DNA from 4 places in the Peribacillus sp. TE19612 genome. Region 4 is predicted to be linked to each of the others. Evidence: riboswitches for the same ligand, from Rfam matches in the RefSeq annotation. Region 4 holds a riboswitch; each other region holds the start of a gene.
What was found. A riboswitch is a leader RNA that binds a small molecule or an ion and turns the genes downstream of it on or off. The one in region 4 is predicted to bind S-adenosylmethionine.
Positions count from the first base shown of each region.

Region 1: it holds a riboswitch for S-adenosylmethionine, as region 4 does, so the genes downstream of both, ACZ9AO_RS09845 (bifunctional homocysteine S-methyltransferase/methylenetetrahydrofolate reductase) here and ACZ9AO_RS11435 (sugar ABC transporter substrate-binding protein) in region 4, are expected to answer to the same signal.
Region 2: it holds a riboswitch for S-adenosylmethionine, as region 4 does, so the genes downstream of both, mmuP (S-methylmethionine permease) here and ACZ9AO_RS11435 (sugar ABC transporter substrate-binding protein) in region 4, are expected to answer to the same signal.
Region 3: it holds a riboswitch for S-adenosylmethionine, as region 4 does, so the genes downstream of both, ACZ9AO_RS14685 (YezD family protein) here and ACZ9AO_RS11435 (sugar ABC transporter substrate-binding protein) in region 4, are expected to answer to the same signal.

Region 1 covers NZ_JBWCCL010000004.1:342,622-350,719, forward strand. The annotation lists gene dapF (diaminopimelate epimerase) at 21-1,007, shown strand; gene ACZ9AO_RS09830 (DNA ligase D) at 1,432-3,279, opposite strand; gene ku (non-homologous end joining protein Ku) at 3,430-4,272, shown strand; gene ACZ9AO_RS09840 (MOSC domain-containing protein) at 4,765-5,415, shown strand; SAM riboswitch class I at 5,527-5,625, shown strand; gene ACZ9AO_RS09845 (bifunctional homocysteine S-methyltransferase/methylenetetrahydrofolate reductase) at 5,729-7,576, shown strand; gene metH (methionine synthase) at 7,569-8,098, shown strand, end outside.
Region 2 covers NZ_JBWCCL010000007.1:92,225-100,322, forward strand. The annotation lists gene ACZ9AO_RS14025 (hypothetical protein) at 1-383, shown strand, start outside; gene ACZ9AO_RS14030 (alpha/beta fold hydrolase) at 376-1,428, shown strand; gene ACZ9AO_RS14035 (nitroreductase family protein) at 1,607-2,206, opposite strand; gene ACZ9AO_RS14040 (ring-cleaving dioxygenase) at 2,449-3,426, shown strand; gene ACZ9AO_RS14045 (ring-cleaving dioxygenase) at 3,451-4,398, shown strand; gene ACZ9AO_RS14050 (alpha/beta hydrolase) at 4,398-5,006, shown strand; gene ACZ9AO_RS14055 (flavin reductase family protein) at 5,025-5,633, shown strand; SAM riboswitch class I at 6,307-6,409, shown strand; gene mmuP (S-methylmethionine permease) at 6,493-7,872, shown strand; gene mmuM (homocysteine S-methyltransferase) at 7,876-8,098, shown strand, end outside.
Region 3 covers NZ_JBWCCL010000007.1:238,598-246,695, forward strand. The annotation lists partial or broken gene ACZ9AO_RS14650 (IS5/IS1182 family transposase) at 1-59, opposite strand, end outside; gene pdxR (MocR-like pyridoxine biosynthesis transcription factor PdxR) at 319-1,713, opposite strand; gene pdxS (pyridoxal 5'-phosphate synthase lyase subunit PdxS) at 1,849-2,736, shown strand; gene pdxT (pyridoxal 5'-phosphate synthase glutaminase subunit PdxT) at 2,741-3,337, shown strand; gene ACZ9AO_RS14670 (SDR family NAD(P)-dependent oxidoreductase) at 3,481-4,227, shown strand; gene ACZ9AO_RS14675 (TetR/AcrR family transcriptional regulator) at 4,401-4,988, shown strand; gene ssuE (NADPH-dependent FMN reductase) at 5,175-5,708, shown strand; SAM riboswitch class I at 5,989-6,097, shown strand; gene ACZ9AO_RS14685 (YezD family protein) at 6,254-6,397, shown strand; gene ACZ9AO_RS14690 (phosphoadenylyl-sulfate reductase) at 6,566-7,282, shown strand; gene sat (sulfate adenylyltransferase) at 7,312-8,098, shown strand, end outside.
Region 4 covers NZ_JBWCCL010000005.1:264,585-272,682, forward strand. The annotation lists gene ACZ9AO_RS11395 (winged helix-turn-helix transcriptional regulator) at 1-267, opposite strand, end outside; gene ACZ9AO_RS11400 (nitroreductase family protein) at 393-1,016, shown strand; partial or broken gene ACZ9AO_RS11405 (ABC transporter permease) at 1,079-1,428, opposite strand; partial or broken gene ACZ9AO_RS11410 (hypothetical protein) at 1,415-1,653, opposite strand; gene ACZ9AO_RS11415 (NAD(P)H-dependent oxidoreductase) at 1,781-2,311, shown strand; gene ACZ9AO_RS11420 (winged helix-turn-helix transcriptional regulator) at 2,383-2,742, opposite strand; gene ACZ9AO_RS11425 (ABC transporter permease) at 3,028-4,032, opposite strand; gene ACZ9AO_RS11430 (sugar ABC transporter ATP-binding protein) at 4,034-5,536, opposite strand; gene ACZ9AO_RS11435 (sugar ABC transporter substrate-binding protein) at 5,593-6,705, opposite strand; SAM riboswitch class I at 6,821-6,926, opposite strand; gene ACZ9AO_RS11440 (GTPase domain-containing protein) at 7,021-8,098, opposite strand, start outside.

The sequences.
Region 1 (8,098 bases), on a different contig from region 4:
ATATTAGAGGATGTGACAGGATGATTATTGAAGGTTTAAAAAGCCATGGTTCAGGAAATGATTTCTTGATCATTGATGAATTGACTACTACCCTGACGTTTACTGAAGAAGAGCGGAAAAATTTCGCGAAGGCCCTATGCAATAGGGAGAGGCTTGGAGCGGATGGTATTTTGTTCGTAATGAAAAGTGAACATGCTGATTGCCGGATGCGTGTCTTTAATGCAGATGGATCGGAAGCCTCAATGTGCGGTAATGGACTTCGCTGTGTGGCACGTTACGCGTATGACGTTCTTGGGCTCGATAAAATGATCGTGGAAACCATGAAGGCTAATTTACTCGTCGAAAAAACGGAAGATATTTATGAGGGGATTCCGACTTTCAAGGTGGAAATTTCCCCGGTAAGTTTTAATGTGAGGGATCTACCTCTTGTATTGGATAAAGAACAGCTGCAAAACGAAACATTACCGGAACTGCATGATACCCTTTTATTTTCGGCATTAGCGGTTCCTAATCCACATTTGATCTCACTTGTCGATAGTGATGTTTTACAAAGTGATTTGCAGGAAAAACTTTCAACAAAGGTCAATCAACCGAATGAGCTTTTCCCTGATGGTGTCAATGTCAGCTTTGTGAAAGATTTGGAACCAGGGAGCATTTATGTGCGGACATTCGAACGTGGAGTAGGATTCACGAATGCATGTGGAACGGCGATGTCGGCTTCTAGCCTAGTAACATGCTCTGTTGGGTTAAACGCGTTGGAAAGTGAAATATCTGTCTACAATAACGGTGGAAAAGTTAAATGCGTGGTCCACCATGATGAAGAAAGCCAAACATATTCAATTGATTTAATCGGGAATGCAACCTATGAATTCAAGGTATCGATTGAAATAGACTTAGATCAGCCTGAAAAATTTGAAATGCTTGGAAAAGAGGATTTTGAATTGGAAACAAGCTTATATGCCAAGCTGCAGGATGAAGTGCAAAGGTATTTGAAAACAAAATTATAATGAAATTTTCAAACTGCAGGCGAACTCGAAAAAAGCGAGTTTTCCTGCAGTTTTCTTATTTAAAGTTGCAGTTGATTTCAGAGATCCGCTCGCTTTCCGCCGACTGTCTGCCGACTGTCTGCCAAGCCTCCTCGGCTCAAGAGCCTGTGGGGTCTCGGCTAGCCAGTTATTCGGCAGGAGTGTCGCAAATTTCTTCAATCCATTAAAGATTATAGTAAAAAAACATGAAGGTAACCTAGTCTTAAACATTATTCGGGATGAGACTAGCCTAGAGTTTTTCTTTAAAGAAACGTCCCAGTTGATTGGAACGTAAGGTACGAGACTCCTGCGGGAAAAGCGTGGCCAAGGGAAACCCCGCAGGCCAGCGCCGAGGGCGGACCGCCCGCGGAAAGCGATTTTCTAGAGCAACTTTCCATCTTACCAATTAGTTATTGGTCTTTTTTTGTTTTAGGAACGACAATACTTCCAAAAAGGCTGGTCCATTATCTACCAGTCGGTAATCCATAAACGCACACCCGTCTCTTTTTATTCTGTTTGGTATGGTTTCAATCGTAAAGTCCTTTAACTGGAGACTTTCGTTCACTTCCTCCCAAAACAAAGGTGTAGCCACACCAGCGAAAGAATTTCCCCGTGGGGAATAAGGAAGAATGATGGTTTTTCCTTCACTATGCTGCACAAAGTCCAAGTAAAGTCGATTATGCCGATTTATTTTCATTCTTTCCGTTGTAAAATCATTCGGATTGGAACTTGTTAAATAATCACCCAGAAAGTCAGTGAATATGCGTGTCTCCTGATAAGTAAATCTGTCTTCAGGCAGAGGGATGTGAATTTGCAGTCCTTTGTTACCTGAAGTTTTTACAAAAGCTTTAATCCTTAATGATTCCATCACCTTTTTTATTTCCTGTGCAGCCTTTACCGCAAAGGAGAAATATTCGATGGAAGGAGGATCCAAGTCCAGGACGATTTCGTCGGGTCTTGTTTTACCGGCTTTCTGAAATGGGGCATGAAATTCCAATGCAAGTTGATTACCAAACCAAAGGAGAGTTTCAATGTCGTTACACAGCATATACTCGATATCCTCATCCATGAACGTTTTAATAAAGTCAGGCGCATAATCAGGTTTGTTTTTTTGGAAAAATCTTTCTTTATCCAAAGTTCCATGAGGATAGCGGATCGTGGTAAGAAGCTTATCCTTCAAGAAGGGTAAGAAGAAAGCTGAAACCTCCCGTAAATAATGAAGGTATTCTACTTTTACCACCTGTTTACCTTCTGTTTTCCAAAGCGGTTTATCCCTTGAAGTTATTTGTACAGTATCTGGAAATGTATATTGCCCTAGCACGAATTTCTCCCAGGTACATTCGTCGGGAGAAGTTTGTAAAAGCCACTGCGAAAACTGAGGTTCACGCAATTCATTTTCCTCATAAACGTGTAAGAATTGAACTTCAATGCAAATGGATGGATGGATATAAAAAAATTGTGCGTCTTCGTCTGATGCATTTTGCTTGATCAATTGATGCAATATACTTTTATCTCTAGCACTCAGTCCATTTTTGACACTTCCGATTTTCGTTACGGCACCTTCTTTGAATACTGCAAGGGAAACGTAGCCATTTTCTTTGTGCAATGCTGTGATGAAACAAGAAACGGTCTTCCAATTTTTCACCTTAATCCAAGATGTTGTACGTCTTCCTTCTTGCCAAGCACCCCGAGTTTCCTTGGCGACAATCCCTTCGCCATCTAACAAGGTGACCTTATTCAAGGCAATATCCAAAACGTCAAAACTCTCTATTAATTGTATCAAAGCCTTATCGGTGGGATCAGGAGGCATAGGAAGACCGAGTTTTTCCCCCATATTCAACATCAATTCCCTTCGTTCCACCATAGGTTTATCTGCTACCTCTTTTCCGCTGATGCGAAGCAGGTCAAACGCTATAAACCGACATGGGGAAAAACGGGCATTTTCTGAAATTAAGGATTGTTTCCCAAGGCGTCCTCGCCACTGTATTTGAAAAAAGTCCGCCTTCGCCTGATTCGTAAGCCAGACCAATTCTCCATCTAACTGAAGCGGGAGATAATCTTCCAGGTCCAGGTCTTTGATGAAAGAAATGATTTCTGGGAATTGAGGTGATAATTCCTTTTCATTCCGACTCGAAATGCTTATGGTATCGGAGTCTATCGTTAAAATAGCCCTAAAGCCGTCATATTTGACTTCATAACGCCAATCCTTGGAGTTGGGGGCTTCAGGGTAATAGGTAGGCAGCATCGGTTTCATTTTTGTATTTACCTCCGCAAATAATTGATAACATTATTTTGCCAAAAAAACGAAGTGTTAGAGTTGGCAATTGTTTTTTCGTTTTTTTTTGAACAAAGGGGAATAATAAAATTGTTCTTCTTATCAAAAATAAGTTATGAGGTGACGAATATGCATACGATGTGGAAGGGGAGCATATCATTCGGTTTGGTGAACATTCCGATCAAACTTCATGCTGCAACGGAGGATAAGGATATATCTTTAAGGACGTTGCATAAGGAATGTCATACACCGATTAAATACGAAAAGGTTTGTCCAGTATGCGAGAAAGAAGTGGGGAAGGATGATATAGTCCGCGCTTTTGAGTATACAAAGGGAAAGTTTGTTGTATTGGAAGACAATGAACTAGAACAACTGAAAAAACAAAACGAAGAAAAAGCCGTGGAAATCGTGGATTTCGTTAAAATTGAAGAAATAGATCCCATTTATTTTAACCGGAGTTATTACATGTCCCCAAATGACGGGGGGATAAAAGCTTATTCCCTTTTGAGGCAGGCCCTCAAGGAATCGAATAAGGTGGGGTTGGCAAAAATCATCATTCGCTCCAAAGAACAAATGGCGGTAATCCGAGTCGTTGATAATACCTTGGTTATGGAAACGATTCATTATCCGGATGAAGTCCGCTCCACAGCGGATGTTCCGAATATCCCTGCCAATGATACCATAGTAAAAAAAGAAATCGATACTGCCGTATTATTGATAGATCAATTAACGACTACTTTCGATCCGACAAAATACACCGATGACTATCGAACCGCGTTACTAGAATTGATTGAATCAAAGAAAACGGGACAGACGACGATTACAGCGAAAACAAAAGAACCAGTTTCCAACAATGTAACTGATTTAATGGAGGCATTACAGGCATCCATAGACCGTACAAAACATGATGAACCGGAAAAGAAAAAGACGACCCGAAAGAAAGCGGCACCGAAAAAAAAGAAACAAGCGTAAACAGGAAGCTGAGCGGAAGACGGATGATGTCGCTCGGCTTTCTGCTTGTTTTTGCAAGGATCAGGCTTCTAATAAAAAATTGAAAGGGACTTGATAAGGAGGGGAGGAAAGTACAAATAGGTGAGTCGATCACGATGCAAGAAACTGAATGGAATTACAGGAAATTAGTGGATATTAATGAAAGCAAAAAAAATTCGCTCCCTAAAGAGCGACAATGAGGAATTCAATCGTGAAAATCAACATATAGGCGAACGGTTGTAGTTTTCGACTATATATTGTGTTCATATTCTACCATATTTAATTCTGAAATAGCAACTAAATTACTGAAACTAACCTATGAATTTTTCTGGAAATCAATGATATTTCGCCCATTAACTGCTCATATGGCTTTTTCATTTCATATACATATAAAAAGGTACTGAATAAAATGGATTTTTAGTATAATTTATACATATAGGATGATATAAATTTAATATGAATGGAAGATGCAAAATGGAAAATGGAAAAATTAAATCACTACATGCAGGGAAGCCGAAACATGAAATTTTTTCGAATATCGATATCTTTTCAGCCATGGATAAACAAGCACAGGATAATTTGACAGTGACTAAATCTGGCATAATCGGTGATGGTGTCGGTAATGTAAAGTTCCATGGAGGTCCTGATCGGGCTTTGTGCTTTTACCCATTTGAGCATTATTCATTATGGAATGAAAAATTCTCTAAAAAGCTGGATATCCCTGCATTCGGTGAAAATTTAACTATAGCGGGGATGAGGGAAGAAACAACGTATATCGGCGATATTTATCAAATAGGCGATGTGATTGTTCAAATTAACCAAGGGAGGATACCTTGTTCGACCATTTCCTTCTTCAATCAAGAACCTAAGTTTTTGGAACTCGTACTGAAAACGAGTTTCACTGGTTATTTTGCTAGAGTACTTCAAGAAGGAACGATAAATAAACAAAACGAGATTGTGTTAATAGATCGTCTACAAGAAAAAATTTCTGTCCATTACGCAGCAGAGGTCATCCTTCATAAACGAGATGGGCTGGAAGGAGCTAAGGCTTTACTTTCACTAGACTCGTTAGCGGAAGACTGGAAACAAAGGATCTTGAAGAGGGTTCAAGCAGAAAAAAATTGAATGATTTTTGCAAAAGTGAAAAAAATGTCGATCAGGTATTGAAATTGACAGATTATTAATGTAAATTAAATATAATCAAATTTTGAAATCTTATGAAAATTATATAAATGGATCTTATCGAGAGAGGTGGAGGGACTGGCCCGAAGAAACCTCAGCAACCAGCTTAGGCAAAGGTGCTAAATCCAGCAAGCAGAGCTTGATAGATGAGGAGAATGTTTCAAAAACCTTCTTCTTTGAGAAGGTTTTTTTTCCTTTTCTCTCATACTCATAGAATACGGCAAAAACAGGATTGTTTTTGAGAGAGGGTGTAATGATGAATTTTCGTAAAGAATTAAAAGAAAGAATGCTGGTTGGAGAAGGGGCAATGGGGACCTTGCTTTACTCTAATGGCATTGATCAATGTTATGAGGAATTAAACTGCACGAACCCAGATCAAATAGAGTCCATCCATCGAGCCTATCTGGAAGCTGGTGCAGATATCCTTCAATCGAATACATACGGAGCCAATTTCAATAAATTGAAGCGGTATGGACTTGAAGATGAAGTGAGTAGAATCAATCGCCAGGGAGTCATTCTTGCTAAAAGAGCGGCAAAAGGAAAAGCATACGTCTTCGGTACCATAGGGGCTCAGCGGAGTATCAGGAAATCGGATTTAAGCATGGAAGAGATAAAACGGGGTTTTCGTGAACAGCTATACAGTCTGTTGATGGAAAATCCTGATGGGATTCTCCTGGAAACATTTTATGACCTGGAAGAACTGGAAACCGTCCTGCAAATCGTTAAAAATGAAACGGGACTGCCGATTATCGCAAATGTCTCGATGCATGAACTGGGTAATCTTCAAAATGGAATCCATTTAAATGAAGCCTTTCAAAAACTCGAGCAATTGGGTGCCGATGTGGTTGGTGTGAATTGCCGCCTCGGACCACATCATATGATTCGGGCCTTGGAAGAAGTGAGTTTGCCAAAGCAAGCATCGATTGCCATTTACCCTAACGCCAGCCTGCCGGATTATGTCGATGGGAGGCTCGTTTATAAAGCTGTGCCGGAATATTTCGGTTCTAGTGCCCTGGAACTTCGTGAGCAAGGCGCCGCGATCATAGGAGGGTGCTGTGGAACGACTCCACTGCATATTCAAGCTGTAAAGCATGCAATTGGAAGTTTGGCTCCCGTGAAAGAGAAATTTACGAAATCCCGTGAAATAGAAGTAATTGAAGTGAACGATAGGGAATTGGAACTTCCCCTTTACGAAAAAGCCAAAACGGAACGGACGATTCTTGTTGAGTTTGATCCACCGAAAAAGCTAGGGATAGAGAGCTTCATGACTGGTGCTGAGGTTTTGAAAAAAGCAGGGGTCGATTCCATTACATTAGCGGATAATTCACTTGCCTCACCAAGGATATCGAATGATGCACTGGCTAATTTACTGAAGAACCAATTGAATATAAATCCGATGGTGCATATAACATGCCGTGATCGAAATTTGATTGGCCTGCAGTCACATTTAATGGGTCTGCAGACGGTAGGGCTGAACGAAATATTGATCATCACCGGAGACCCTTCAAAAATTGGGGACTTCCCGGGTGCCACTTCGGTTTATGATTTATCTTCCTTTGACCTGATAAGTATGGTCAAACAATTTAATGAAGGTCTTTCCTATTCTGGTCAAAGTTTGGGTCAACGGGCAAATTTTAAAATTGCGGCAGCTTTTAATCCCAATGTGAAATATCTGGATAAAGCCGTACTGAGAATGGAAAAGAAGATTGCCTGCGGTGCTCAATCCTTTTTGACACAGCCAATTTATTCCGTGGAGCAAATCGAAGAAGTATATGAAGCGACAAAACATCTAGAAACCCCGATTTTCATCGGTATCATGCCCTTAACAAGCACCCGGAACGCCGAATTCATCCATAATGAGATCCCAGGCATCAAATTGCCTGATAATGTTAGAAGGGCCATGGCTCTAGCGGGGGATGACCCTGTAAAGTCAAGGATTGAAGGGGTGAATATCGCGCGGGAACTGGTGGACGCGGCTAGGGAAAAATTCAAGGGCATATATTTAATCACTCCATTCCTTCGCTATGAAATGACGGCGGAACTTACGAAATATATTAGAAAAGTCGATAGTAAACAGACATCAGAGGTGGCAGTACATGAATAAAAAAGCGATTCAAGATCAGTTAAATTCTAAGATTCTCCTACTTGATGGGGCGATGGGAACGATGCTTCAAGCGGAGAATTTGACAGCAGACGATTTTGGCGGGGAACAATTCGAGGGCTGCAATGAATATTTATCACTGACGCAACCGGAAATCATCCAATCCATTCATGAAAAATATTTAGCAGCGGGCGCAGATATCATAGAAACAAATACCTTTGGAGCGACCAGTATCGTCCTTGAGGAATACCAAATAAGTACGATTGCCTACAAGCTAAATAAAATTTCAGCTGAGCTTGCCGTTAAAGCTTGTGAAAAGTATTCCAATGATGAATGGCCAAGATATGTAGCTGGCTCGATGGGCCCCACTACAAAAACGCTTTCCGTAACGGGCGGAACGACTTTTGATGTTTTAACAGATTCTTATGAAGAGCAGGCACTGGGTCTCTTGGATGGCGGGGTAGACTTGCTGTTGGTGGAAACCTGTCAGGATATGCTTAATGTCAAGGCTGCCTTTTCTGGAAT
Region 2 (8,098 bases), on a different contig from region 4:
ATAATGCGCAAATGCAGGTGCCAAGAATAAATAGTCTGCAGGAAGCATCAGAAAGAATGTCCATCATCATGAATTATCCAACAAAAAAAGATGTGGCGAGTTTAGCGAAATTAGTCATCCAACTCGAAGAAAAAATTGATGGGTTGGAAGAATTGGTCTCTATACTTGTTGAGAATAGGGGCGGGAATGTCGGGGGTAATTCTTCAATTCGCAATAAAGGCAATGCCAATTCATCCCGCAGCATCAAAAAGAAATCAAGAGTGGCATCCAATGAAATGGAAGGGAGTAAAAAAAGGATATCTGACTTTATAAATAACTCCTTATTGTTAAGCTCACAGTTGCCTGAGTTCAATTCAGTTGGACAGGAGAATTCAAATGGCTAAGCGGAAAGTGCCGAAAAATCAATCTGAGTCCAAAACTAAATGGCAACATTTATTGGATATTCCCAATCAGCCAATGCCTGAAATGGGACTGACTCCGAAAATAGCGGTATGGAAAAAAAACAAATCAACGCTTTGGTTTTATCCCTCAGCACAAAAAAAATATGAGGTACCGGTTTTTCTTATATATTCACTAATCAATACTCCCTTGATCCTTGATTTATCCCCAGGTAATAGTTTAATAGAATCTTTTGTAAATGAAGGTTTTGATGTGTATTTGCTTGATTTTGGAAGCCCGGGATTTGAAGATGGTGACATATCGATCGAAGATTATATCGTCGATTATATTCAAAAAGGAGTGCAGCGTGCATTACGCCACTCTGGAGCATCAGAAATTACAGTCATGGGGTTTTGCCTCGGCGGTACAATAGCCGCAATATATGCTGCCATTGCAGACGAGCCGATCAAGAATTTGATACTTTCCGTGACCCCGGTGGATTTCAGTGCCTCGGAATTTTTTGATCAATGGCAGGAGGCGCTTAAAGAAGGGACAGCGGATTTTGACGAGACAATAGATATTTATCAAACGATACCGGCCAGTGCAGTTAAATATGGAATCCGGTTAATTACATCGCCCGTCTATATATCACCTTATTTATCTTTATTGAATCAAGCGGATGATGAGAAATACGTTCAAAACTGGCGCCGCTTCAATGCTTGGGCTAATGGGCATGTACCATTATCCGGAGCAGCCGCAAAACAAATAACCCAGGATTTATTGATAAAAAATAGCTTGGTTAATGGTAGCTTTAAGGTAAGGGGAAAAAAAGCGAAGCTATCGAAAATTGATGCTAGTGTTTTGGTCATAGCAAGTAAGTATGATCGACTGGTCCCGCAGGAAATGATTTATCCGGTAATGGAGCATTTAACATGTAAGGATAAGACATATAGCCTATTGAAAAGTGGACATGCTGCTAAACAATATTCCGGTGTACTCCCATATTATTTGAAGGAATGGCTGCCAGGGCGTTCTTCACCAATTCAATAAGAGGGGGATGTGAAATATACGTGTTGAACCTCAGTGAGGATATCAAAATCATGCCGGTTGTTGAGTATATAGGCTTTGCGTCATTGATATTTTCAAAATTTTTTGCAACATTTCCGGATTACTAAAGCGAAATAAAATAAAAGGGCTGGCTCGTTATGTAGAGCCAGCCACTATTATATCATTGATAATATTTCGCTCTTTCTTCAAGTGGTGAGAAGTCTTTATCGCCAGGTTCTGCAGTGGGTTTTCCAAAGGGCATCTGTGCGATGAGTTTCCAATCTGGTGATATATCCCATGTCTTTCTCACTTCGTCATCGATTAAAGGATTATAATGCTGAAGGCTTGCGCCAAACCCCTCAATTTCCAAGGAAGTCCATACGACAAATTGTAAAATGGCAGAAGATTGGTTCGACCAAATCGGAAAATTTTCGGCATACGTTTTGTATTGTTCTTGGAGCCTATTTATTATGGCCTGGTCTTCAAAGAATAAAACCGTTCCATAACCATTTATAAATGACCTCATTTTTTCTTCCGTTTTTTTAAAATCTTTGCCATCCGCTGCTATTCTTAATGTTTCTTTCGTGATATCCCATAATTGGTCGTGGCTTTGACCAGTTAAAACAATCACTCTGGCACTTTGGGAGTTGAAAGCGGAAGGGGAGTATTGAACGGCATGATCGATAACTTCTTTAATCCTTTTATCAGGAACAACATGTTCCTTGCTAAGGGAATAATAAGAGCGTCTATCTTCAATTGCGCTAAAAAAATCTTTAACCATATATCACACCTCCATTCTTATACCGATTTATTTTGGCCTGATTTTTTTATTTTATGATAAGTGAATCCGGTTGAAATTATTTGAATGAAAATGGTTGACAATTTTATCCCTGTGGTTTATCTTTAAATCAAGATATTTGCATTAAAAGTATTATGTTAGATTAAATACCTCGAATTCGAGATATTATTAGCGGATTAATTCATCTCCGTAAGGGGAGATTTATAAAGATAGGAGTGGTACGGATGGAATTAAAAGGATTACATCATGTTTCGGCGATTACAGCAAAAGCGGCAAATAACTTTGAATTCTACACAAAAGTCTTAGGGATGCGATTAATCAAAAAAACGGTGAATCAAGATGATGTTCGTGTGTATCACTTATTTTATGGAGATCAAATTGGTTCACCGGGTACGGAATTGACGTTTTTTGAAATTCCAAATGCTGCCCGCACTCATGAGGGAAACAATAGCATTTCAGAAATTTCTTTAAGGGTGAAGGATGATGAAGCGCTAGAATATTGGAAAAAACGGTTTGTGGAATTCAATGTTGAGCACGATGAAATATCGAGCCGTTTTGAAAGAAAGATACTTTCTTTTAAAGATCCTGAAGGGCAGAGGCTTCTTCTGGTTTCTGATCAGGATAATAACGGCGTTCAAGGAGGATTTCCGTGGGATGGAAGCCCAGTACCGCAAGAGTTTTCCATCCTTGGATTAGGACCAGTAAAACTTACAGTACCCAATATTGAACAAATAGAAAGTGTTCTTATCGAGGTATTGGGGTTCAGGAAATCAGGCACATACCCATCCGCAATCAGGGGGCAAAATCCGATAGTCGTTTACGAGACAGGTGAAGGAGGAACAGGAGCGGAGCTCCATATTGAAGAAAGGAATGATATACCTCGGGAAAGGCTGGGGAGGGGTGGAGTACACCATGTTGCCTTCCGGGTGGATGATGAAAAAGAATTGAGAAAATGGGTAGAAAAAATTAGTGAATCGAAATTCGTGAACTCGGGATATGTGGACCGCTTTTATTTCCGTTCACTCTATTTTAGGGAGCCGAATGGCATATTATTTGAACTAGCTACTGATGGACCTGGTTTTGAAGTGGATGAAGCTGAGCAGCATCTAGGTGAGAACCTTGCCCTGCCACCTTTTTTGGAATCGAAAAGAAAGGATATTGAATCGAATTTAAAACCACTTAATACAAAATCAACTAATTAAACAACGGGAAAGGAAGTAATCGGCATGCAAAAGCAAAATGCAGGGATACATCATATAACCGCAATTGTAGGCAATCCTCAAGACAATGTGGATTTTTATGCTGGAGTAATGGGAATGCGTATGGTGAAGAAAACCGTTAATTTTGATGATCCAGGCACCTATCATTTATATTTCGGAGATGAATCCGGTTCACCGGGCACAATCATCACTTTCTTTCCTTGGCCTGAGGCATACCGAGGGACAATTGGCTCCGGACAAGTGGGGATTACAACATATGCCGTTCCGGAGGGTTCAATGGGCTTCTGGGAAAAGCGTTTGGGTAAATTTAATATAGACTTTGAAAAGGTTTCACGTTTCGGTGAGGAATATCTTGAATTCAAAGACCCACATGGTTTGCAACTTGAACTGGTTGAGCGTAAAGAAGGTAAAAATAGCGAATGGTCATTCGGCGGTGTACCAGCTGATAAGGCGGTCAAGGGATTCGGCGGTGCTGTATTATTGACGTCAAAACCGATCAAAACGATGGAACTATTAGAGGAAGTGATGGGCCTGCAAAAGATTGGGGAAGAGGGCGATTTCATCCGCTTCAAATCCACATCGGATATCGGAAATTTGATTGATGTTAAAAAAACGGTTTTACCAAACGGTAAAATCGGAGTGGGAACTGTCCATCACATTGCATGGCGTGCGAGCGATAATGAAGATCATAAAGAATGGAGGGAGCATATCGGTAACCATGGCTATGGTGTGACACCCTTTACAGACCGACAATACTTCGATGCCATTTATTTCAGGGAAGATGGAGGCATACTCTTTGAAATTGCCACAGATCCACCTGGCTTTGCTCATGATGAAACGAAGGAAACGATGGGCAGTAAATTAATGCTGCCGCCATGGTTGGAAGAAAAGCGGGAAGTTATGGAAAAAACGTTACTGCCGGCAGTGCCGAGAGTACTAGAGGAGGATAAATGATGAAACATATTTTTCAAAAAGGAAGTAATCCAGAAGCTCCGTTACTACTGCTTTTACATGGCACTGGAGGAACGGAAACAGATCTCTTGCCATTATCCGAAATGGTTTCACCGGGTTCGTCCGTACTGAGCGTACGGGGAAATGTACTTGAAAATGGAATGCCCCGTTATTTCCGACGGTTAGCTGAAGGGGTTTTTGATGAAGAGGATTTGATTTTCCGAACGAAGGAGCTTTATGACTTCTTGGAATCAGCGTCTGGAAAATATGACTTCGACCGTGACAGAGTGGTGGCATTAGGTTATTCCAATGGTGCAAATATAGCGGCAAGTTTGCTGTTCCATTACGAGGGGGCATTACAAGGAGCGATTCTTCATCATCCAATGGTTCCAAGACGAGGGATCGCTTTGCCGTCCCTTTCAGATATACCTGTATTTATAGCTGCAGGTAAAAACGATCCGATTTGCCCGGCAGAAGAAACTGATGAACTTAATCAACTTTTACAGCAAGCTGGCGCTACAGTTGAAGTTCAGTGGGAAAATTACGGTCATCAGTTGACACGTTCAGAGGTTGATGCAGCAGGTTTATGGTTTCAAAAGAACTTTTTATAAGAATGAGAGGGAATGAAGATGATTTCTGTTAATCCTGAAAGTTTGACTGAACGGGATAATTATAAGTTTTTGACTGGAAGCATTATACCGAGACCTATAGCGCTGGTTACGACACAATCCGAAACCGGTACAATCAATATAGCGCCGTTCAGCTTTTTTAACATAGTCAGTTCAAATCCTCCGATGATTTCCATTTCTGTTCAACGGAAAGAAGGAGTTTCAAAGGATACAGCCCGAAATGCAATTCAAACAGGTGAGTTCGTTGTTCATATCACTGACGAAAATAATGTTGCTGATGCAAATCGAACGGCCAAGGAACTCCCATCTGAAGAAAGTGAATTGGGTCTTACTAATTTCACGCTGGCTGTTAGTGATAAGGTATCCGTACCAGGATTGGAAGAAGCGAAGGTGCGGTTCGAATGTACATTAGAGCAATCGATTCCATTGGCAGGTTCCAAGAATAAACCTGGTTGTGATTTACTGATAGGGAAAATAGTCTGTTATCATATAGAGCAAGATATTTATCATAATGGCCGTATTGACCCGAACGGGCTAAAACCTGTAGCGAGATTAGCCGGTCATACTTATACAAAACTAGGGGAATTATTTGAAATAGAACGTCCTTAAGGAAAAAGAAAAAAATGGCGACAATCTTTTAAGATGTCGCCATTTCAGTTTGTAGACAAAAGGGGTTCGGAATTAAAAAATTCTGGACCCCTTTTGAAATTCCCTATGAATACATATCTTTCACCAAGTCATAAATGAAAGTGAAGTCAATGGCAGCCTCCATTTTAAGAACCAAATGGTTCGGTGGCACCAGTTGATCTAAAGTAATCAGTTCAAGTTGATCTCGCTGAATAGAATCATGAAAGATCCTCATCACCTCAGGTTCTAATACTTCTATTTTAAAACAAAAATGACTCTAGGCAAAAGTGTTCTATCAAAAGGTAAGACAAAGCTGATTGGAACGGAAGGTGCGAGACTCCTGCGGGAAAAGCGCGTCCAGGGGAGACCCCGCAGGCGCAAGCCGAGGAGGCTCCCCGACCGCCCGCGGAAAGCGAGTGCCCTACGTTCCAATCAACGTCCAAATGGCGACAATCTTTTAAGATGTCGCCATTTTTAAGACCAACATGACCCCGGTTAGTTTTATTTGCCATTATAATACGCTTAGCGCTTGTTCCAAAAACAATTTAATATTAATGCCCCAGCCATGATCGTTAGCATTTAAAAGGAAGTCTTTACATTCCGAAACAAAACTTGACAATTTTTTCATAGATTGATAAAGTTATAAAAAAATAATTTCTTATCCAGAGAGGTGGAGGGACTGGCCCTATGAAACCTCAGCAACAGGTCTACATAGACACTGTGCTAATTCCAGGGGGTGAAACCTTGATAGATAAGACCGTACGTGTTTATTTGTCAGTAACGCACTCTTTTTTAGAGTGCGTTTTCGTTTTTTCTGGATGCAAGATTAAGGAGAGTTAGTATGGAGAACAAAAGGAAGCATGATTTTCAAAGGCAAATGCAAGCACGGCATATAATAATGCTATCGCTTGGCGGGGTGATTGGAACTGGTTTATTCTTAAGTTCGGGTTATACGATTCAACAGGCTGGTCCGTTCGGAACCATCCTTTCGTATCTGATTGGTGCATTAGTGGTTTATCTAGTCATGCTATGTCTAGGTGAACTGTCAGTGCATATGCCCGAGACAGGTGCTTTTCATAGTTACGCAGCCAAATACATCGGACCAGGGACAGGGTATACAGTAGCCTGGTTGTATTGGCTAACCTGGACTGTTGCACTAGGTTCGGAATTCACGGCTGCAGGATTGTTGATGCAGCGATGGTTTCCATCAATCAGTGTCTGGATATGGAGTGCTCTATTTGCCATTTTGGTCTTGGCATTAAATGCGTGGACCGTTAAGTTTTTCGCTGAATCCGAATTCTGGTTTGCGTCTATTAAGGTATTTGCTATTGTGATATTCATTATTCTGGGAGCTGCGGCAATGGTAGGTTTTATTCCAATGATTAACGCACAATCAGCTCCGTTATTTTCCAATGTTACAAGTGCAGGTTTATTTCCAAATGGTGCTTTTGCCATTCTAATGACAATGCTCGCTGTGAATTTTGCATTTTCTGGAACTGAATTGATCGGAGTTGCAGCTGGAGAAACTGTGAATCCGGAAAAAACGATTCCAAAGGCAATCCGTATGACATTATGGAGATTGATTATCTTTTTTGTAGGTACCATCGTTGTTTTATCCGCATTATTGCCTGTTTCGGATGCAAGCGTATTAGAGAGCCCCTTTGTTGCCGTTCTAGAACGAATTGGAGTGCCATATGCAGCGGATATTATGAACTTTGTTATATTAACTGCCATTTTGTCTGCTGCAAACTCAGGACTATATGCCTCATCCAGGATGCTTTGGTCACTTGCAGATAAGAAAACTATTTCACCAATATTTGCAAAATTGACAAAACGGGGTGTTCCCTTGAATGCAGTCCTTTTCAGTATGCTGGGCGGTGTTTTAGCACTTTTCTCGAGTATTATTGCGCCGGATACTGTATATATAGTGCTTGTATCCATTTCTGGACTAGCCGTGGTTATAGTTTGGATGAGTATTAGCGCGTCACAGTTTCTATTTCGCAGACGATATATAAACGAAGGAAACTCAGTTAATGATTTGGCTTATCATACACCATTATATCCATTCGTACCAATCGTTTCATTTATGCTATGTCTTGCTTCTTGCATAGGAATTGCATTTGATCCTACACAAAGAATTGCACTATATTGTGGCATTCCGTTTATTTTGTTTTGCTATGTAAGTTATTATCTGACACAAACTTTAAGAAAAGAGGAGTAGACAATGAAGAATAAAATTAACCCAATTGAAGCAATTTTACGAGATCATTCAGTCATGATTTTGGACGGAGCTTTAGCTACAGAGCTTGAAAGTCATGGTTGTGATTTGGACGATCCCCTGTGGTCTGCACGTGTATTGCTTGAAAATCCAGAATTGATTTACCAGGTTCACTCTGACTACTTTCGAGCTGGTGCTGACTGTGCGATAACGGCAAGCTATCAAGCAA
Region 3 (8,098 bases), on a different contig from region 4:
TCTTTTGCATCTACGAATACACGCTCAATCGTTTTTTTATGTTTGGCATATATAGGTTTTACATCTTAATAATGACGCTAATGATCTGCATCTTCCACGATATGCTTGTCAGAAATGTCGTGTCACTACTAAAAGCGCGTCTAGGGGAGACCCCGCAGTCGAAAGCCGAGGAGGCTCCCCGACCGCCCGCGGAAAGCGAGTGCCTGAAGTGGAAATCAACGTTCAATATGTACAAGCTAAAAAACTGTAGACAAACTCGATTTTAATCGAAAGTTTGTCTACAGTCTGTGAAGTTCACGACAGTGAACTTCCTTTTATTTATAACCCCCATGAGTTCAATAAAAGGTGAATGGCTTTTTCCAATTCGGATTCAGGAATCCCTGCAAAGCCCAATATAATTTTTGGAGGATGTTCGTCAATTTTCTCGATTGAATATGTCGATAGTCCATAAATTTTAATATGGTCTTCGTTTGCCTTTTGAATAAGTGTCTGTTCATCCATGCCGTTCTTGACGATGAGGACGATATGCAAACCTGACCGCTCTCCAATGATTTGTATTTGTTGATGTGGTTTAAATAGATCGATCACTTTATCCAACTTCCGACGGTACACTTTCCTCATGCGATTCAAATGCTTTTCGAAATCACCTTCCTTCATGAACTGTGTCAACACATGCTGATCAATCCGAGAAACGGTTGAATGGTAAAAAGACAATTCCTGTTGGTGCATTTGTAACAATGGAGCGGGAAGAACCATATAACTGATCCGAATTGATGGCATCAATGATTTGGAAAATGACCCTAAATAAATCACCTTATCACCAGCATCCATACTCTGTAAGGAAGGAATTGTTTTTCCACTATAACGAAATTCACTATCATAATCGTCTTCGATAATATAGCGGTTTGCTGCCCCTTGAGCCCAGTTCAACAATCGCGTCCGTCTGTTAACGGATAGGATCGTCCCATTGGGGAAGTGATGTGAGGGAGTGACATACACAACGTCGATCTTTGAATCTTCAATTTGGTTCACCTTTACGCCTTCTTCATCAATTTGCAGTGGATGGACTTCATTTGGGTAGCTGCGTAAAATCCGATGAATCAAGTGATACCCAGGATCTTCAACACCATAGATGGCATTTTTATCGAATAGAAGGACAAGCTGCTGTAATAAAATTTCCATTCCTGCACCAATGATGATCTGTTCTGGAACACATTGTACACCACGTGCATGATACAAATAATGGGCAATTTCACATCGTAATTCATATTCCCCTTGAGAATCCCCAAGTAAAAGAAGATCTTGATGTGATTCATCGATTTTGCTTTTCATGTATTTTCTCCATTTTTCAAATGGGAAATGTTCCGTGTCAATTTGGCTGGGATGAAAATGATATAGCAATTCCCCTTCTTTATGATTGCTTTGTTCCAAGGATACTTGGTTAGTTTGTGTATACTCTAAATCCTCGAATGTTTGAATATAGTACCCTTTTCTTGGTATGACTTCAACGTATCCTTCAGCAGTCAATTGTTCATATGCAGTCTCGACAGTATTTTGACTTATTTGAAGGAACTCTGCCAATTTCCGTTTGGAAGGCAGTTTTGTGCCGTAAAGAAGACGGCCATCAATAATTTCTTTTTTAATATATGAATATAATTGTTCGTACAAAGGTACTTCACTTAACCGATTTAAATCACAAGAAAGCATATTCATTTTGTTGCCACCTTTTTGAAAAAAATTCACTGACCCCATTAAATTTATTAAAACTGACACTTTCAATGCGGTCAACTCTTTTTTATACTAAGCCTAACAAATCTAAAAAATGCAAATATTAGGGGGAAGAAAAAAATGGAAAAATTATTAGGAACTGACACAGTAAAAAGAGGAATGGCACAAATGCAAAAGGGTGGCGTAATCATGGACGTCATTAACGCAGAACAAGCAAAAATCGCAGAAGCATCCGGTGCGGTCGCTGTCATGGCATTGGAAAGGGTTCCTTCCGACATCCGTGCGGCTGGCGGCGTAGCAAGAATGGCAGATCCGCGAATTGTCGAGGAAGTAATGAATGCAGTGTCAATCCCGGTCATGGCTAAAGCAAGGATTGGCCATATCGTTGAATCAAGGGTCCTGGAATCCATGGGAGTGGATTATATCGATGAAAGTGAAGTGCTGACTCCTGCGGATGAAGAATACCATATTCTAAAAAGTGATTTCACAGTACCTTTCGTTTGTGGCTGCCGTGATTTAGGCGAAGCAGCGCGCCGTATTGGTGAAGGAGCATCCATGCTTCGTACAAAAGGAGAACCAGGAACTGGTAATATTGTGGAAGCTGTGCGTCATATGAGAAAGGTACAGTCACAAATTCGCAAAGTGAGCATCATGAGTGATGATGAATTAATGACAGAGGCAAAAAATCTTGGAGCCCCTTTTGAAATTTTAAGAGAAATCAAACGCACAGGTAAATTGCCTGTAGTTAACTTTGCAGCCGGCGGAATTGCCACTCCAGCAGATGCTGCATTGATGATGGAATTGGGAGCAGATGGCGTTTTCGTTGGGTCTGGTATTTTTAAATCTGAAACTCCAGAAAAATTCGCATCCGCAATCGTTCAAGCGACTACATATTTCACCGATTATGAATTGATTGGCAAGTTGTCAAAAGAATTGGGCAGTGCAATGAAAGGCATTGATATTTCCAAACTAGCTCCGGCAGAACGGATGCAGGAACGTGGATGGTAATATGATAACGATCGGTGTTTTGGGATTACAGGGAGCGGTTGAAGAACACTTGAACCAAATCAAAGCTGCCGGCGAACAAGCAATTATAGTAAAAAAACCGGAGCAGTTGCAGGAAATCGATGGCTTGATCATTCCAGGCGGAGAAAGCACGACGATGAGGAAGCTAATGGATCGTTATGGATTTATGGAACCGGTTAAAACTTTCTTCGAAGATAAAAAACCAATTTTTGGTACATGTGCTGGGATGGTATTGGCGGCAAATGAATTGACTGGCGATGAGAAGGCCTATCTTGGACTAATGGACATTTCCGTGAAAAGGAACGGATTTGGACGTCAAAAGGATAGTTTCGAGGCTGAACTTTCAATCAAAGGAATGGAAACCCCTTATAAGGCAGTTTTCATCCGGGCGCCATTTGCTGATGGAATTGGAGAAGGTGTAGAAGTATTGGCTGTTTATGAAGAGAATGTAGTGGCTGCGAGACAAGACCATGTCCTCGTTAGTGCGTTTCATCCAGAATTAACAGGTGATGATCGTTTTATGCAGCTTTTCATTGAAATGGTGAAGACATCCGTAAGTAAGGCCGAATTGAAAACCTGCTAATCAAATGAAGCTGTCCTATTAATAGGACAGCTTTACTTTTGAAAGCTCAAAACTCTATAAAAATACATATTGCTTGAATTTACTATTCTTAACTTTTATAATAAAAGTAAGTGTTCACTTACTTAGTTGAAAGGGGAATGTATATGACAGCAAGAGTTGCAGTTATTACAGGGGGAGCAAGCGGTATAGGCCGAGCCACATGCCTGAAATTCGCAGCAAAAGGGGACAAGGTCGTTGTTGCGGATTTTAATGAAGAAATGGGCCGGGAAACCGTTGATCAGATAACAGCTAATGGTGGAGTGGCCATTTATGTTAAAACGGATGTTTCTAAGCAGGAAGATGTTGAATCGTTAATCAATAAAGCAGTGGAAACATACGGAAGGCTCGATATCATGTTTAATAATGCCGGCATTGGTGCGGGCGGTATGATCATAGACCAAGATATGGAAGGTTACTACAAAACGATTGGAGTGAACCAGCACGGAGTGGCCTTTGGAATCATGGCAGCAGGACGGAAAATGAAGGAACTGGCTAACAAGGGAGTCATTATAAATACCGCTTCTGTATTTGGCTACTTAGCTTCCCATGGGACTTTTGCCTATCAGGCGACTAAAGGCGCTGTAAGAATGATGACACAGACAGCAGCTTTGGAATTGGGTGCTTATGGCATTCGCGTTGTGGGCATTGCGCCTGGCGGGGTTGACACTCCTATCATACAAGGTTATAAAGACATGGGAATCATTGATAAATTGAATGCAAGTCAAATGCGCGGTGAATTGATTAAGCCAGAAGCCATTGCAAATGCCGTCTATCTATTATCGTTAGAGGAAGCGGATGCGATCAATGGAAGTGTAGTCATGGTCGATGATGGCTATGCATCTTTTAAGTGATTTTCATAAATAGAAAACATCGTCCCAACCAGACGATGTTTTCTATTTATGATATATGGGAATATTGAATTCTAATAGATCAAAGGTAATATTGACCGATAGATACCAGCGATATATCATGGGAAATAGATGGGTGAAACCGGTCTTATCTTTATAAAAGAAGGTTGATATTTTTGAAAAAAGGGCAGCAAACCAAAGAACGAATCATAAATGTAGCCCGGAGTCTTTTTGCCACTAAAGGTTTTGACATGACAAGAACGAATGAAATTGCCTCTGCATGCAATGTTTCCGAAGCTACTATTTACAAATACTTTGACAGCAAAAAAGATTTGCTTTTGGCTACAATTACCCCTAATGAAAAAGAGGAATCTGAAGATGGGACTAGCCATCTATCCACGGATGATCTAGTGGAGAATCATGTTACTACCATGATAAAAAAAATTCTTGAAAATAAAGAACAGTTTTCGATATTATTTAGGGAAACACAATTCGATCAAGATATTTCAAAGCAATATGTAGATCAGATTTTCAAACCAAATGCCAGGCATATTGAAATACAGAAGAGAATAGATAGCGGAGAGATACAATATATCTCTGATATTATTTTATTTAATGTAGGGATCATTTCTTTCACATTGGCTTTATCTACACATTATGAGATCCATCAACAAAAAAAGGAGCCATATTTTACTTCTGAACGAATTAAGAGCATTGCTCAACTTTTGGTATATGGTATTCATGGGAAACAAAATCATACATAATGAAACGGTCATATTTAAGGGCATGAGCATCAAGCCGTAAATATGACCGTTTCTTTTTTCATTCAGAGTAGATGTCTAGAGTGTAAGATTTGACTTATATTTTTCAGACAATTACGATAAATGTATACTTCACGAAATGCTTTAAGAAAATTATATCTGGAAATCTTGTAACATTGGAGGGTATCAATGAGCGATATCGTAATTTTATCAGGAAGTCCGGCTATTCCATCAAGAACGGACATTTCACTAAAACATATTCAATCATTAGTCGAAAATGCAGGATTTACTACAGCTTATTTCTCGATTACGGATTTCTCAGCAGATGATTTATTCCAAGGGAAATATAATAGCGAGGATATCTCAAAGCTTTCAGAGAGAATTCAAGCAGCCAGAGGAGTCATTATAGGTTCACCGGTTTATAAGGCTTCTTATACAGGTGTATTGAAAGCATTGATTGATTTGCTGCCAGAAGGTGCTTTTAAGGGTAAGCCGGTGCTGCCAATCATGATTGGTGGAAGTAACAGGCATCTATTGGCGATTGACTATGCGCTTAAACCATTAATTTCAATATTAAAAGGCGAGCCGCTGCAGGGGATTTATTTTGTTGATAAGGAAATAGATAAACAGAATCCAGAAAACCCGATCAATGATTTGCATTTAATTGATCGCGTCCAGAGTCAGGTTCAAGAATTTGTAGAAGCGATACAGTTAAGAAATTAATGACTTCAATAAATTAATTCCTTCCATAAAAAGACTGGAACCCTAGAAATTTTTTTTAGAATAACACGCGTCAATAATAGGCCTAATAATGAAAATAGACTCATTTTTTTGGAGACTTTATCTAAAAAGACGAGTCTATTTTCGCATTTATATGAACATAAAATCATAAATTGAATAGTGTGTATAAAAATAACAGTTCATCCATAATATTAAACCAAGTTATTTTATAAGAAAACTCCATTGACAAGGATTAAATATATGTTAATATTTAAAATAATAAAACTTATCCAGAGCGACGGAGGGAATTGGCCCTTTGAAGTCCAGCAACCTGCATGATGGATGCAAGGTGCTACCTCCAACAAAATGTTGATCATTTTGGAAGATAAGGTAAAGATATTTACCTTGCGATCTTTCCATCATGGAAAGATTTTTGTTTTTTGTGAAAATTTTAGGCAGACCATAATAATGTAAGGTTGTATGGAATTATATAAATCTAAGAAATTTAAAATAAAATATTCGCGGATTTTCTTAAAGGAGGAACTGGTTTGGATAAAGAGAATCAGCTTGAAGAAATTTTTGAACGACTTCAAGAAATGCTTAATTCAATGAAATATGGATCCATTACACTTATTGTCCAGGATGGTAAAATCATTCAAATGGAAAGAAATGAAAAACTAAGAATTAAATAAGGTATCTGCTGACTAGAAAAACTAGAGGCGGGTTTAACTGATATAAAGAGAGTATTGGTTAGATTCGTCTCTTTTTCCTAGATTTAAATAACCCGGGAATATTACAACGGGAATTGATCAACAGTTACTCTAACCTAATACAGCAAGTTTTTAGAGGGGGCTACAAAGTTGGCTGCATTAATAAACTATGAAAATTTCAATACAGGGGACTTCCCTGTATTTCCTGCAGACAGTGAGACAAAAGGTGCTTTGGAAGTTCTGCAATGGGCGAATGACCATTATGGAGACAAACTGATTTATGCTTGCAGTTTTGGTATTGAAGGCATCGTGCTTACGGATTTATTGGCGAAGGTCAATCCTTCGGCTAAAATAGTTTTCCTTGATACAGATGTTCATTTTGAGGAAACTTACCAATTGATCGAGGAAGTGAAGAAGCGATATCCGAAGCTTTTGATCGAAATGAAGAAACCTGACTTGACGCTTGAGGAACAAGCGGCGGAATATGGCGATGAATTATGGCTTAGTGATTCCAATAAGTGCTGTAACATCCGTAAAATCGTTCCGCTTACAGATGTGCTTTCATCGGCAACAGCCTGGCTTTCGGGACTGCGGAGGGAGCAATCCGAAACTAGGGCTAAGACCGAGTATATCAATAAGGATAATAAGTTCAAATCTGTTAAAATATGCCCACTCATACATTGGACATGGAAAGATGTTTGGCGCTATGCCCACAAAAATGGACTTCCATATAATGTCCTGCATGATAATGGATATCCGAGCATTGGATGTAAAACGTGTACTGCACCTGCCTTCAATGCAGATGATTTACGCTCAGGCCGTTGGCAAGGAGCTCAAAAAACGGAATGCGGATTGCATTTATCTTAAATAAATAGAAACCATAGGGGGAAATTAGCATGACAATCAGTTTACCGCACGGAGGAACATTAATCGATCTTTGGGAACCAAAATATGATTTTAGTAAAATTACGAAGTCAATCGAAATCGATGAAATTGCTTTAAGCGATCTTGAATTGATAGGCACTGGTGCCTACAGCCCGATTAAAGGATTCTTTACAAAAAGTGACTATGAGACAGTGGTAAAGGATATGAGGCTTAGCAGCGGACATGTATGGAGCATCCCGATTACGCTGCCTTTGACCGAAGAAACTGCAGAAAGCCTTACTATAGGTGAAGAAGTAACATTAACCCATGAAGGTGAAACTTACGGGGTTCTCTCCGTTTCCGATATTTACACTCCAGATAAGCAATTGGAAGCGACATTGGTATATCAAACAGATGATGAGAAGCATCCTGGAGTGAAAAATTTATATAACCGCGGGGATGTATATGTCGGCGGGGAAATAAAGTTGATCAAGAGAATAGAGCGTCCGCTATTTCAAGCTCATTATTTGGACCCAGTCGAGACAAGGAAGGCTTTCGCTGAAAAAGGATGGGAAACGGTTGTCGGTTTCCAAACGAGGAACCCTGTTCACCGTGCACATGAATATATTCAAAAGACAGCATTGGAAATCGTCGACGGTTTATTCTTAAATCCTCTAGTCGGTGCCACTAAATCAGATGACATTCCGGCAGATGTAAGAATGGAAAGCTATAAAGTGCTGCTTGATAAATATTATCCTAAGGATCGCGTCTCCCTTGCAGTTTTCCCTGCTGCCATGCGTTATGCAGGACCTAGAGAAG
Region 4 (8,098 bases):
TAATACAGGTACAAACGATTGACCTAACTCAGTTAAACTATATTCTACTTTTGGTGGTACTACTTTATATACTTCTCTTCGGACAAGCCCATCTCTTTCCAGCTGCTTTAATTGGTCGGTCAAGACTTTCTGGGTTATGGCCGGTATTAGAATATAAAACTCTTTTGTCCTCATTGGTTTTTGACTCAGAAAAAAGAGGATTAAGCATTTCCACTTCCCTCCTACAGTATTCATGAAAATATTTATTCCCGTATTTAGACTCTTCATTCCTCATTCCTCCTGAATAGGCACATAAAGGTGGCTATGCCACTTTATTGTGCGTTATTTTCTTCTACATCATGGGTCCATTATACTCTGATTATAAAGCAAATATAACATTGGGAGTGGACACGATGAGTGTAAGAGAGACTATAGAAAAAAGACGTTCCGTAAGGCAGTATGATCCCCATTATAAAATTAGTCCAGAAACGTTGGCGACACTTATTGAAGGAGCCAGTAAATCGCCTAACGGAAACAATATTCAAGCAACACGATACCTGGTTATAGATGAACCATATTTAAAGAATTTGTTACTGCCCATCGCTTTTAATCAACAACAGGTAATTGAAGCCTCAGTACTGATTGTTATACTAGGTGATTATCAAGCATTTGAAAAAGAAAATATCATAATGATACATGAGGATGAATTTCAAAAAGGTTATTTTGACGCATCAGTAAGAGATTATCTAACAAACGCGGCAATCAATTATTATCTAAATAAATCAAAAGAAGATTTAAAGGTTGAATTAATAAGAGACGCAAGCCTGGCGTCAATGTCGTTAGTTTTATTGGCGAACGAGGCAGGTCTTGAAACCATTACAATGTCCGGGTATGATTCCGAACAATTAAAGTCAGCCTTAAACATTTCCGATAGGTATTTAGATGTTATGCTTATTGCCATGGGGAAAGGAATGAAAGAAGGTCACAAAACAGTAAGACACGATGTTAACAAAGTCATTTATAAAAACAAAATATAGTGAGTGTATTGGAAAGAGGGTTAAAAAGAACCCTCTTCCTCTTTCTTCTTAATCTTTCGTCTTTAGTGTTTTAGCTTGTAATAGGTTACCGCGAGCGCAAGGGCAAGAACTGTTCCTTTGACGATATCCATCGCATAATACGGAACGGACATCCATGATCAGCCCATTTTGAAGGATTCCGATCAGGACTGCACCGATGAAGGTTTCAAAGGCATTCGGTTTTCCCGCTCCTAAAACGGAGGAACCAATGAAGGCTGCTGCGACGGCATCAATAGCGGGATCCTGAATTGATTTCCGATTTCATGCCCCTTAAAGCAAGGACTATTCCCCCGATTGCAGCAAATAGAGCTGAAATCAGATAGGTATTAACTGATATCCCGAAAAGTCTAGCCGCTTCCTTATTTCCCCCAATCTAAAAAGGAATCAATCACATCTCTTGCAAATTCCCATTCCAGGCGCTTTTGTTTAATGCCTTCTTCACCCACTGATGTAAGTCTGTAATATTTTCTTCACGAACAATTTTGGCTAATTCAAAGCCGTACATATCCCTCCTATGTAAAAGTGACAGGATGAGCGTGTCTATCTGACCTTTTAAGATTCCCTTATTAATATCTTCCTTATATTGGAATTTACAGATCGTTTTTTTAGTTATACCTGATTTAACACTCTCCTTTAGGTAAGTACCTATACTAAAAGTGCATACTTACGTGCTTGCAGAGTGCACTTTATACTTAAAATAAATAATAATTAAGGAGGAGAAATCTTTGAAAACTCTTGTTATCGTAGCACACCCTAGTCTAGAAACATCCGTCATAAATAAGCGATGGGTAGAAGCGCTAAGGAAATATCCGGAAAAGTATACAGTACACGAATTGTATAAGGTTTACCCTGACGGAAACATTAATGCGGAAAAAGAACAGCAATTAATCGAATCGCATAGTAATCTTGTTTTACAGTTCCCTTTTTATTGGTTTAATTGTCCGCCTCTCCTAAAAAGGTGGCTTGACGATGTTTTTACTTATGGTTGGGCTTATGGTTCAAATGGAGGGGATAAATTAAAGAATCGCAAAGCTGCTTTAGCTGTATCTGCCGGAATTAACAAAGAGGATTATAGTGAAGAAGGAAGATATCGCTATACACTTGAACATTTATTATCTCCCTTTGAAACTACCTTCCTTTACTGCAATGCAGATTATCGTTCATTCCTTGCGTTTTATGGTGCTGAAAATGAGCCATCCGTGAGCGAATTGAAAAAAAGCGCACAAGATTATTTGAATTTTGTCGATAACCTTTAATAGGCAGTTCATTAAAGAAGTATTTCCTTGTCAGGGAAATACTTCTTTTGATTTAATCAAAATAGCTACACCTACGGCTGTTTAGTCTCCTGAACTGGCAAACTGTTTTTCTCTCCCCACTCGCACATCATATTTAACAATGGGATGAGAGATAGACCACGTTCAGATAATGAATATTCTACTTTTGGAGGTATTTGGGGAAATTCCTTGCGTATGATAAGGCCGTCTGCCTCCAACTCTTTTAACATGATGCTTAGCGTTTTAAAGGAAATGGTACCGATACTTCGCTTCAGGTGATTATGACGCATGACCTTATTTTCTGACAGCCAATACATTATGATCATTTTATATTTGCCGCCTATCAAGGACAGCGTATATCCAAAGCCAGTTTCATTCGGTTTCACACCTGCAGGAACACAGGTTTCGCGCATAAGTCTACACTCTCCTTTAGATAAGTATATGATATGAATGTTCATACTTTACAATAGATCATTATCAATCTTATTAAAAGGTAAATAAGGTTCCTATAAAAATTACAATTGCGGTCAATCTTTATAATCCAACAATGAGAGTTCAAAAAGTGCTCCTGTTTTAGCGTAAGTAAAATGATGACGATCTCCTTAACCATTCCTTTTTAAAAAGGAAAAATCCTGTTGCATTACAACAGGATTTTTTCATATTTTTGGATTTTTGTAGAGTAAAGTAACGAATACATTTTAATGTTTTTGCTTGTAATAGGTTACCGCGAGCGCAAGGGCCAGCACTGTTCCTTTGACGATATCCATCGCGTAATACGGAACGGACATCATGATCAGCCCATTTTGAAGGATTCCGATCAGGACTGCACCGATGAAGGTTCCAAAGGCATTCGGTTTTCCCGCTCCTAAAACGGAGGAACCAATGAAGGCTGCTGCAACGGCATCCATTAAATAGGGGGATCCTGAATTGATTTCCGATGTCATGACCCTTGAAGCAAGGACAATTCCCCCGATTGCAGCAAATAGAGCTGAAATCAGATAGGCAAGTATTTTGTATTTATTAACCGATATCCCGGAAAGTCTCGCTGCTTCCTTATTCCCCCCAATAATGTACATATAACGACCGTGCTTCGTATAAGTCAAAAAGATATGGGTCGCTATCACAATGACGGCCATGATCAGGATTATCCATGGTACTTGGCCAATTTTGGCGAAAAACGGGCTGATCAGTCCTGTTGCGAATGTCCCGTCGGGCATGACCATATTTTGCGAAACCGTGGCCCCTTTTGTATAAGTAAGGGCAATTCCCTGAATAATGAACATGGTAGCCAATGTCATCAGCATGTCGGGAATTCTTAATTTAACGATCATGAATGAATTCAAAGCCCCTACGAAAAGTGAGGCACCGACCGCAGCTAATATGGCGATGAATGTATCCTGGGAAAACCAGACAAACATCGAGATGACGATGGCATTGGCCAATGATGCGACGGAGCCCACGGAAAGGTCGAAGCCATCCACGGTCAGTGATATCGTAATGCCGATCGCAATGATGGTCACGATTGAAATGGAACGCAGGATGTTTATCAGGTTAGACGTTTGGATGAAAGATGGATTGGATACGGCGAAAATTCCAATCAGAATGATAATCGTCAATATTGTGCCGTATTTATAGAAAAAGTCGAATAGTTCCACCTTTTTCTTCGCTTTCGCTGTCTGTGTAACAGGAATGGGTATGCTCATCCTATTTACCTCCTGTTGAATGGAATAGTAGTTCTTCTTCATTCGTTTTGCTTGTTTCTAATTCGATGACAGTGCTCCCGTCATATAACACATAGGTCCGGTTGGTAATGCCAATGATTTCGGAAAGCTCGGAGGATGCATAAATGATCGCTTTTCCATTCCTTGCAAGCTTTGCAATCAATTCGAATATATCCTTCTTGGCTCCGACATCGACCCCTTTCGTTGGTTCATCGAATATGTATACATCCGCATCCGCCATAAGCCATTTTCCAATGGCAACTTTTTGCTGGTTACCCCCGGATAGGTTTTCGACCTTCACTTCCCCTGAAGGAGTTTTAATGCCGAGACTTGCGATCATTTCCTTCGCCTTTTCCTTTTCCGCCTTACGATCGACGACACTGAATGTTTTGCAGAATTTTCCGAGACTGGCTGCAGTCAAGTTTGCCGAGACTGATTCCTGTACAAGGACCCCTTCTTTCCTGCGTTCCTCAGGTACAAGTGCCAGCCCGCTTTTTACTGCTTCATGCGGTGATTTCAGAGAAAGCTTTCGACCATTCAGGATGACTTCACCCGCTGTGATGGACGTATGACCGAAAAGGGTTTTACATAGCTCCGTTTTCCCAGCCCCGACCAACCCAGCCAAGCCGATTATTTCGCCTGCTTTAATATTCAGACTGACATTCTTAACTTTCTCGGCATCTGACAATCCGTTCACTTCCAGAATTACGTCTCCAATCGAAGCATTCACTTCAGGAAACTGTTCATCCATGGTTTTCCCGAGCATGTTCTCTACCACTTCAGTACGGGTTATGTCCTCGATTTTTCGACAAGTGACACGCTCCCCATTCCTCATGATCGTAATTTCCTCACAGATTTCAAAAATCTCAGGCAGACGATGTGAAATGAAAATGATTGCCACGCCTTTTTGCTTTAACTCATTTACAACTCGAAAAAGTTCCGTCGTCTCCGTATGACTTAACGGAGCAGTTGGCTCGTCGAGAATCAGGAATTTGCATTCTGTCGAAACGGCTCTTGCTATCAGGACCATCTGTTTTTCAGCCAAGGTAAGGTCTCTAACCAGCTTTTTCGAAGGGACATGAATTTTCATATCTTCAAGAATAGAAGTGGCTTTGTTGTGCAGTTCTTTCCATTGTACCCTTTGTTTTTTTCCCATGTTTTGGACCATATCATTCAACATTACATTTTCCCCAACTGTTAAATAAGGGATGAGGGCGGTATCCACTTCCTGATAAACTATTTGAATGCCCTGTTCCTGAGCAGCTTTTGGCGAGCGGATATCCCGCTTCATCCCATCAATAAAAATGTCACCTGAATAATGAACATGGGCTCCCGATAAAACTTTCATTAACGTCGATTTCCCTGCTCCGTTTGCACCGACCAATGCGTGGGCTGTCCCTGATTGTACGGAAAAATCAACATCACTCAGCGCCTTCACCCCCGGAAATTCAATCGAAATTTTCTTCATTTCTAGTTGCTTGCCCATGTCCATTCCCCCTTATAGAACAGACACTCCCTTCGCTTGAAAGAGAGTGTCTCTTTTTATTTTTTATAATGATCTTTCAAAACCTTCATCCAATCTTCTTCAAATTCCGTCGATACCCCCCAGCCATCGACAATATCAGACAGGTTTGCCATGTTTACCGCTTCTTTTGAAGCTTGGATTTGCTTTTGCGAAATAAGTGATGCCTCCAAATCATATGTTTGCGGCGTTTCTTCGCCAGCTAATTTTTTAGCCAATATCCTCATATTCACTGCACCGATCAACTTGGGATCGACTGCTGCCGTGTAGGACCATGAGCTATCAGCAGATTGGATCTCCTGGAGATCTGCATTCGAAACATCAATTCCATATATCTTCACTTCATCGCGGCCCGCTTCTTTAATCGCCCGGGCTGCACCGATAGCAAAGGCATCCCATGTTGCGAAAATGGCATCCAATTTACCTTTAGGGTATTTATTCAGCATTGCGGCTACAGCATTTTGTGTCTGCACCGAAGTATCAGCGGATGCCACTCCGAATCTTTCGATTTCTTTAATCCCAGGATTTTCTTTTAATTTTTCCTGATAGACTGCATTTCTTCTTACCATTGGAGGAAAGCCATCCACCCAAAGATATGCAATTGCCGCTTCACCTTTCTGTTCTTTTATCAGTTTATCGAAAGCCAGTGTTGCCAGCGCTTCATCATCTTGTGAAGTTAATGTCACGCCCTCTATTTTAGATAGGTCGCTTATTGAATCGAATGTGACAACGCCTTTACCTGCACCAACCAACTTCTGAACGTCATTTACAGTTGCGGCATCATCACCATGTGAAATGATATAGCCGTCGTAATCTTCCTCCAAAGCCTGTGCTATCGCATCATGGAATTTAGCCGTATCACCATTGGCTGTGTACGTATCCACTTGAAACCCCAGTGCTTCTCCTTCTTCTTTCGCCCCCGCCAGGTATTGGGCAGTATGATCATCACCGCCAATTTTACGGATCACCTTGATTTTGGCTCCATCGCCATCAGCAAATCTCTCCGGGACATTTTCAAATGATACTTTTTCTTCTTTCTTCGATTCTGTGGAACTCTGCCCTGCAGAGCAACCCGTTAAAAGCAAAGCCGAAGCGATGGCAGAAATGAATATCCCTTTAATAGACCTTCTCATCTTGTTTCCCTCCATGTTTTCTCATTAGTCTTATCAGTTAAGTCGGTGTAAATCCCAAAATAAAAACCTCTCTAATATAGAGAGGTTTAATCGGCTGTTTTGCAGACTTGTCCCTCTCTTATCTGTCAAAACATTTCTGTTTTGCAGGATTTAGCACCAATTCCTAATGGAACGGTTGCTGGGCATCTTAGGGCCAGTCCCTCCGCCACTCTTGATAAGAGATATATTGTGTTACGTTTTCGTAATTATCACTTTATAGGGATATAGTCGTAAAGTCAATAGATTTTTGAATATTTGAAATGTTTCCCGTTATTTTTATTTTCTTTGAAGCTGGGCTAGACGCTTTTTCTCGATTTTTTCAAGCCTCTCCAACTGCCTTAATTTCACTTCGAACAACGTGATCGGATCACGGTAAACCTCAGGATTTTCTTTCATATGCTCCAATGCAGCCTGGTAGTCTTTTATTTCAGTCTGCGTCTGCTCTATCGTTTTTTGAAGTAAGGCAAATGAACTGCGATAGAATAGTGAGATGTCCCGATCCAATGATTTTTCAAACAATCCAAATTGGGTTAGGAAACGTTCCGTGATCATTTCGGCAACATCCAGGTAATCTTCACTTTCCAGGTATTTCTTGTAACGATTGTACATATTGGCCTTATTTTGCGGTATCGCCCCAAATAGCTTCCCTGCTCCTTTAAGCAGCAATTGTGATGGAGTCCTGCGCAAAAGGATATTAACGTTTTCGATGCGGATACTGCTTGTCATCCGGTCGGCATCACGGCGCCAGTCATCCAACACCCTGAAGTCACCTGCCAGTGTAATCCGTTCTTCTTTGTATAATTCATTGAATCCGGCACTCATCTCATCCATGAACTGCTGGCTTTGTGAGAACTCCATTTGGGAACTGGCAATCCAGTCTTGAAGAGAACGGTAATATTGAGGCATGATCTTGTCAGAAATGAAGTTTTGAATCCGCTCATTCATTTCCTGGTTTAACTGTACATGGACCTGACTGAAATCACTGCTTTCCGTTAACGATTTAGAGCAATCCCTCAGTAATTCAGGAATTTTTGAATAAAGCTGACTTTTCACTTCGTCCTTAAGCGAACGATACGACCTTATGATATTTTCACTTTTTTCTTTTTCCAGATCAGCCAGTTGATTGACCGCTCCATTCAGTTTGACTTCCATCTGCTCATTCCAAGAGATGGAATGCTCGCATTTCCGCTCATTGGCTGTCCGTTTTTCTAATAGATAAGATAAAGTTTTACGAATGAATGCCAGGATTTTTTCAGATCTTCTTTCCTTCCAATTATCATCTTGATAATTCGATTGAAGGAAGGCTGAAAGGTCCTTCAATTGCTGCCTGCTGTCATAATGTTTGGAGAAAGCG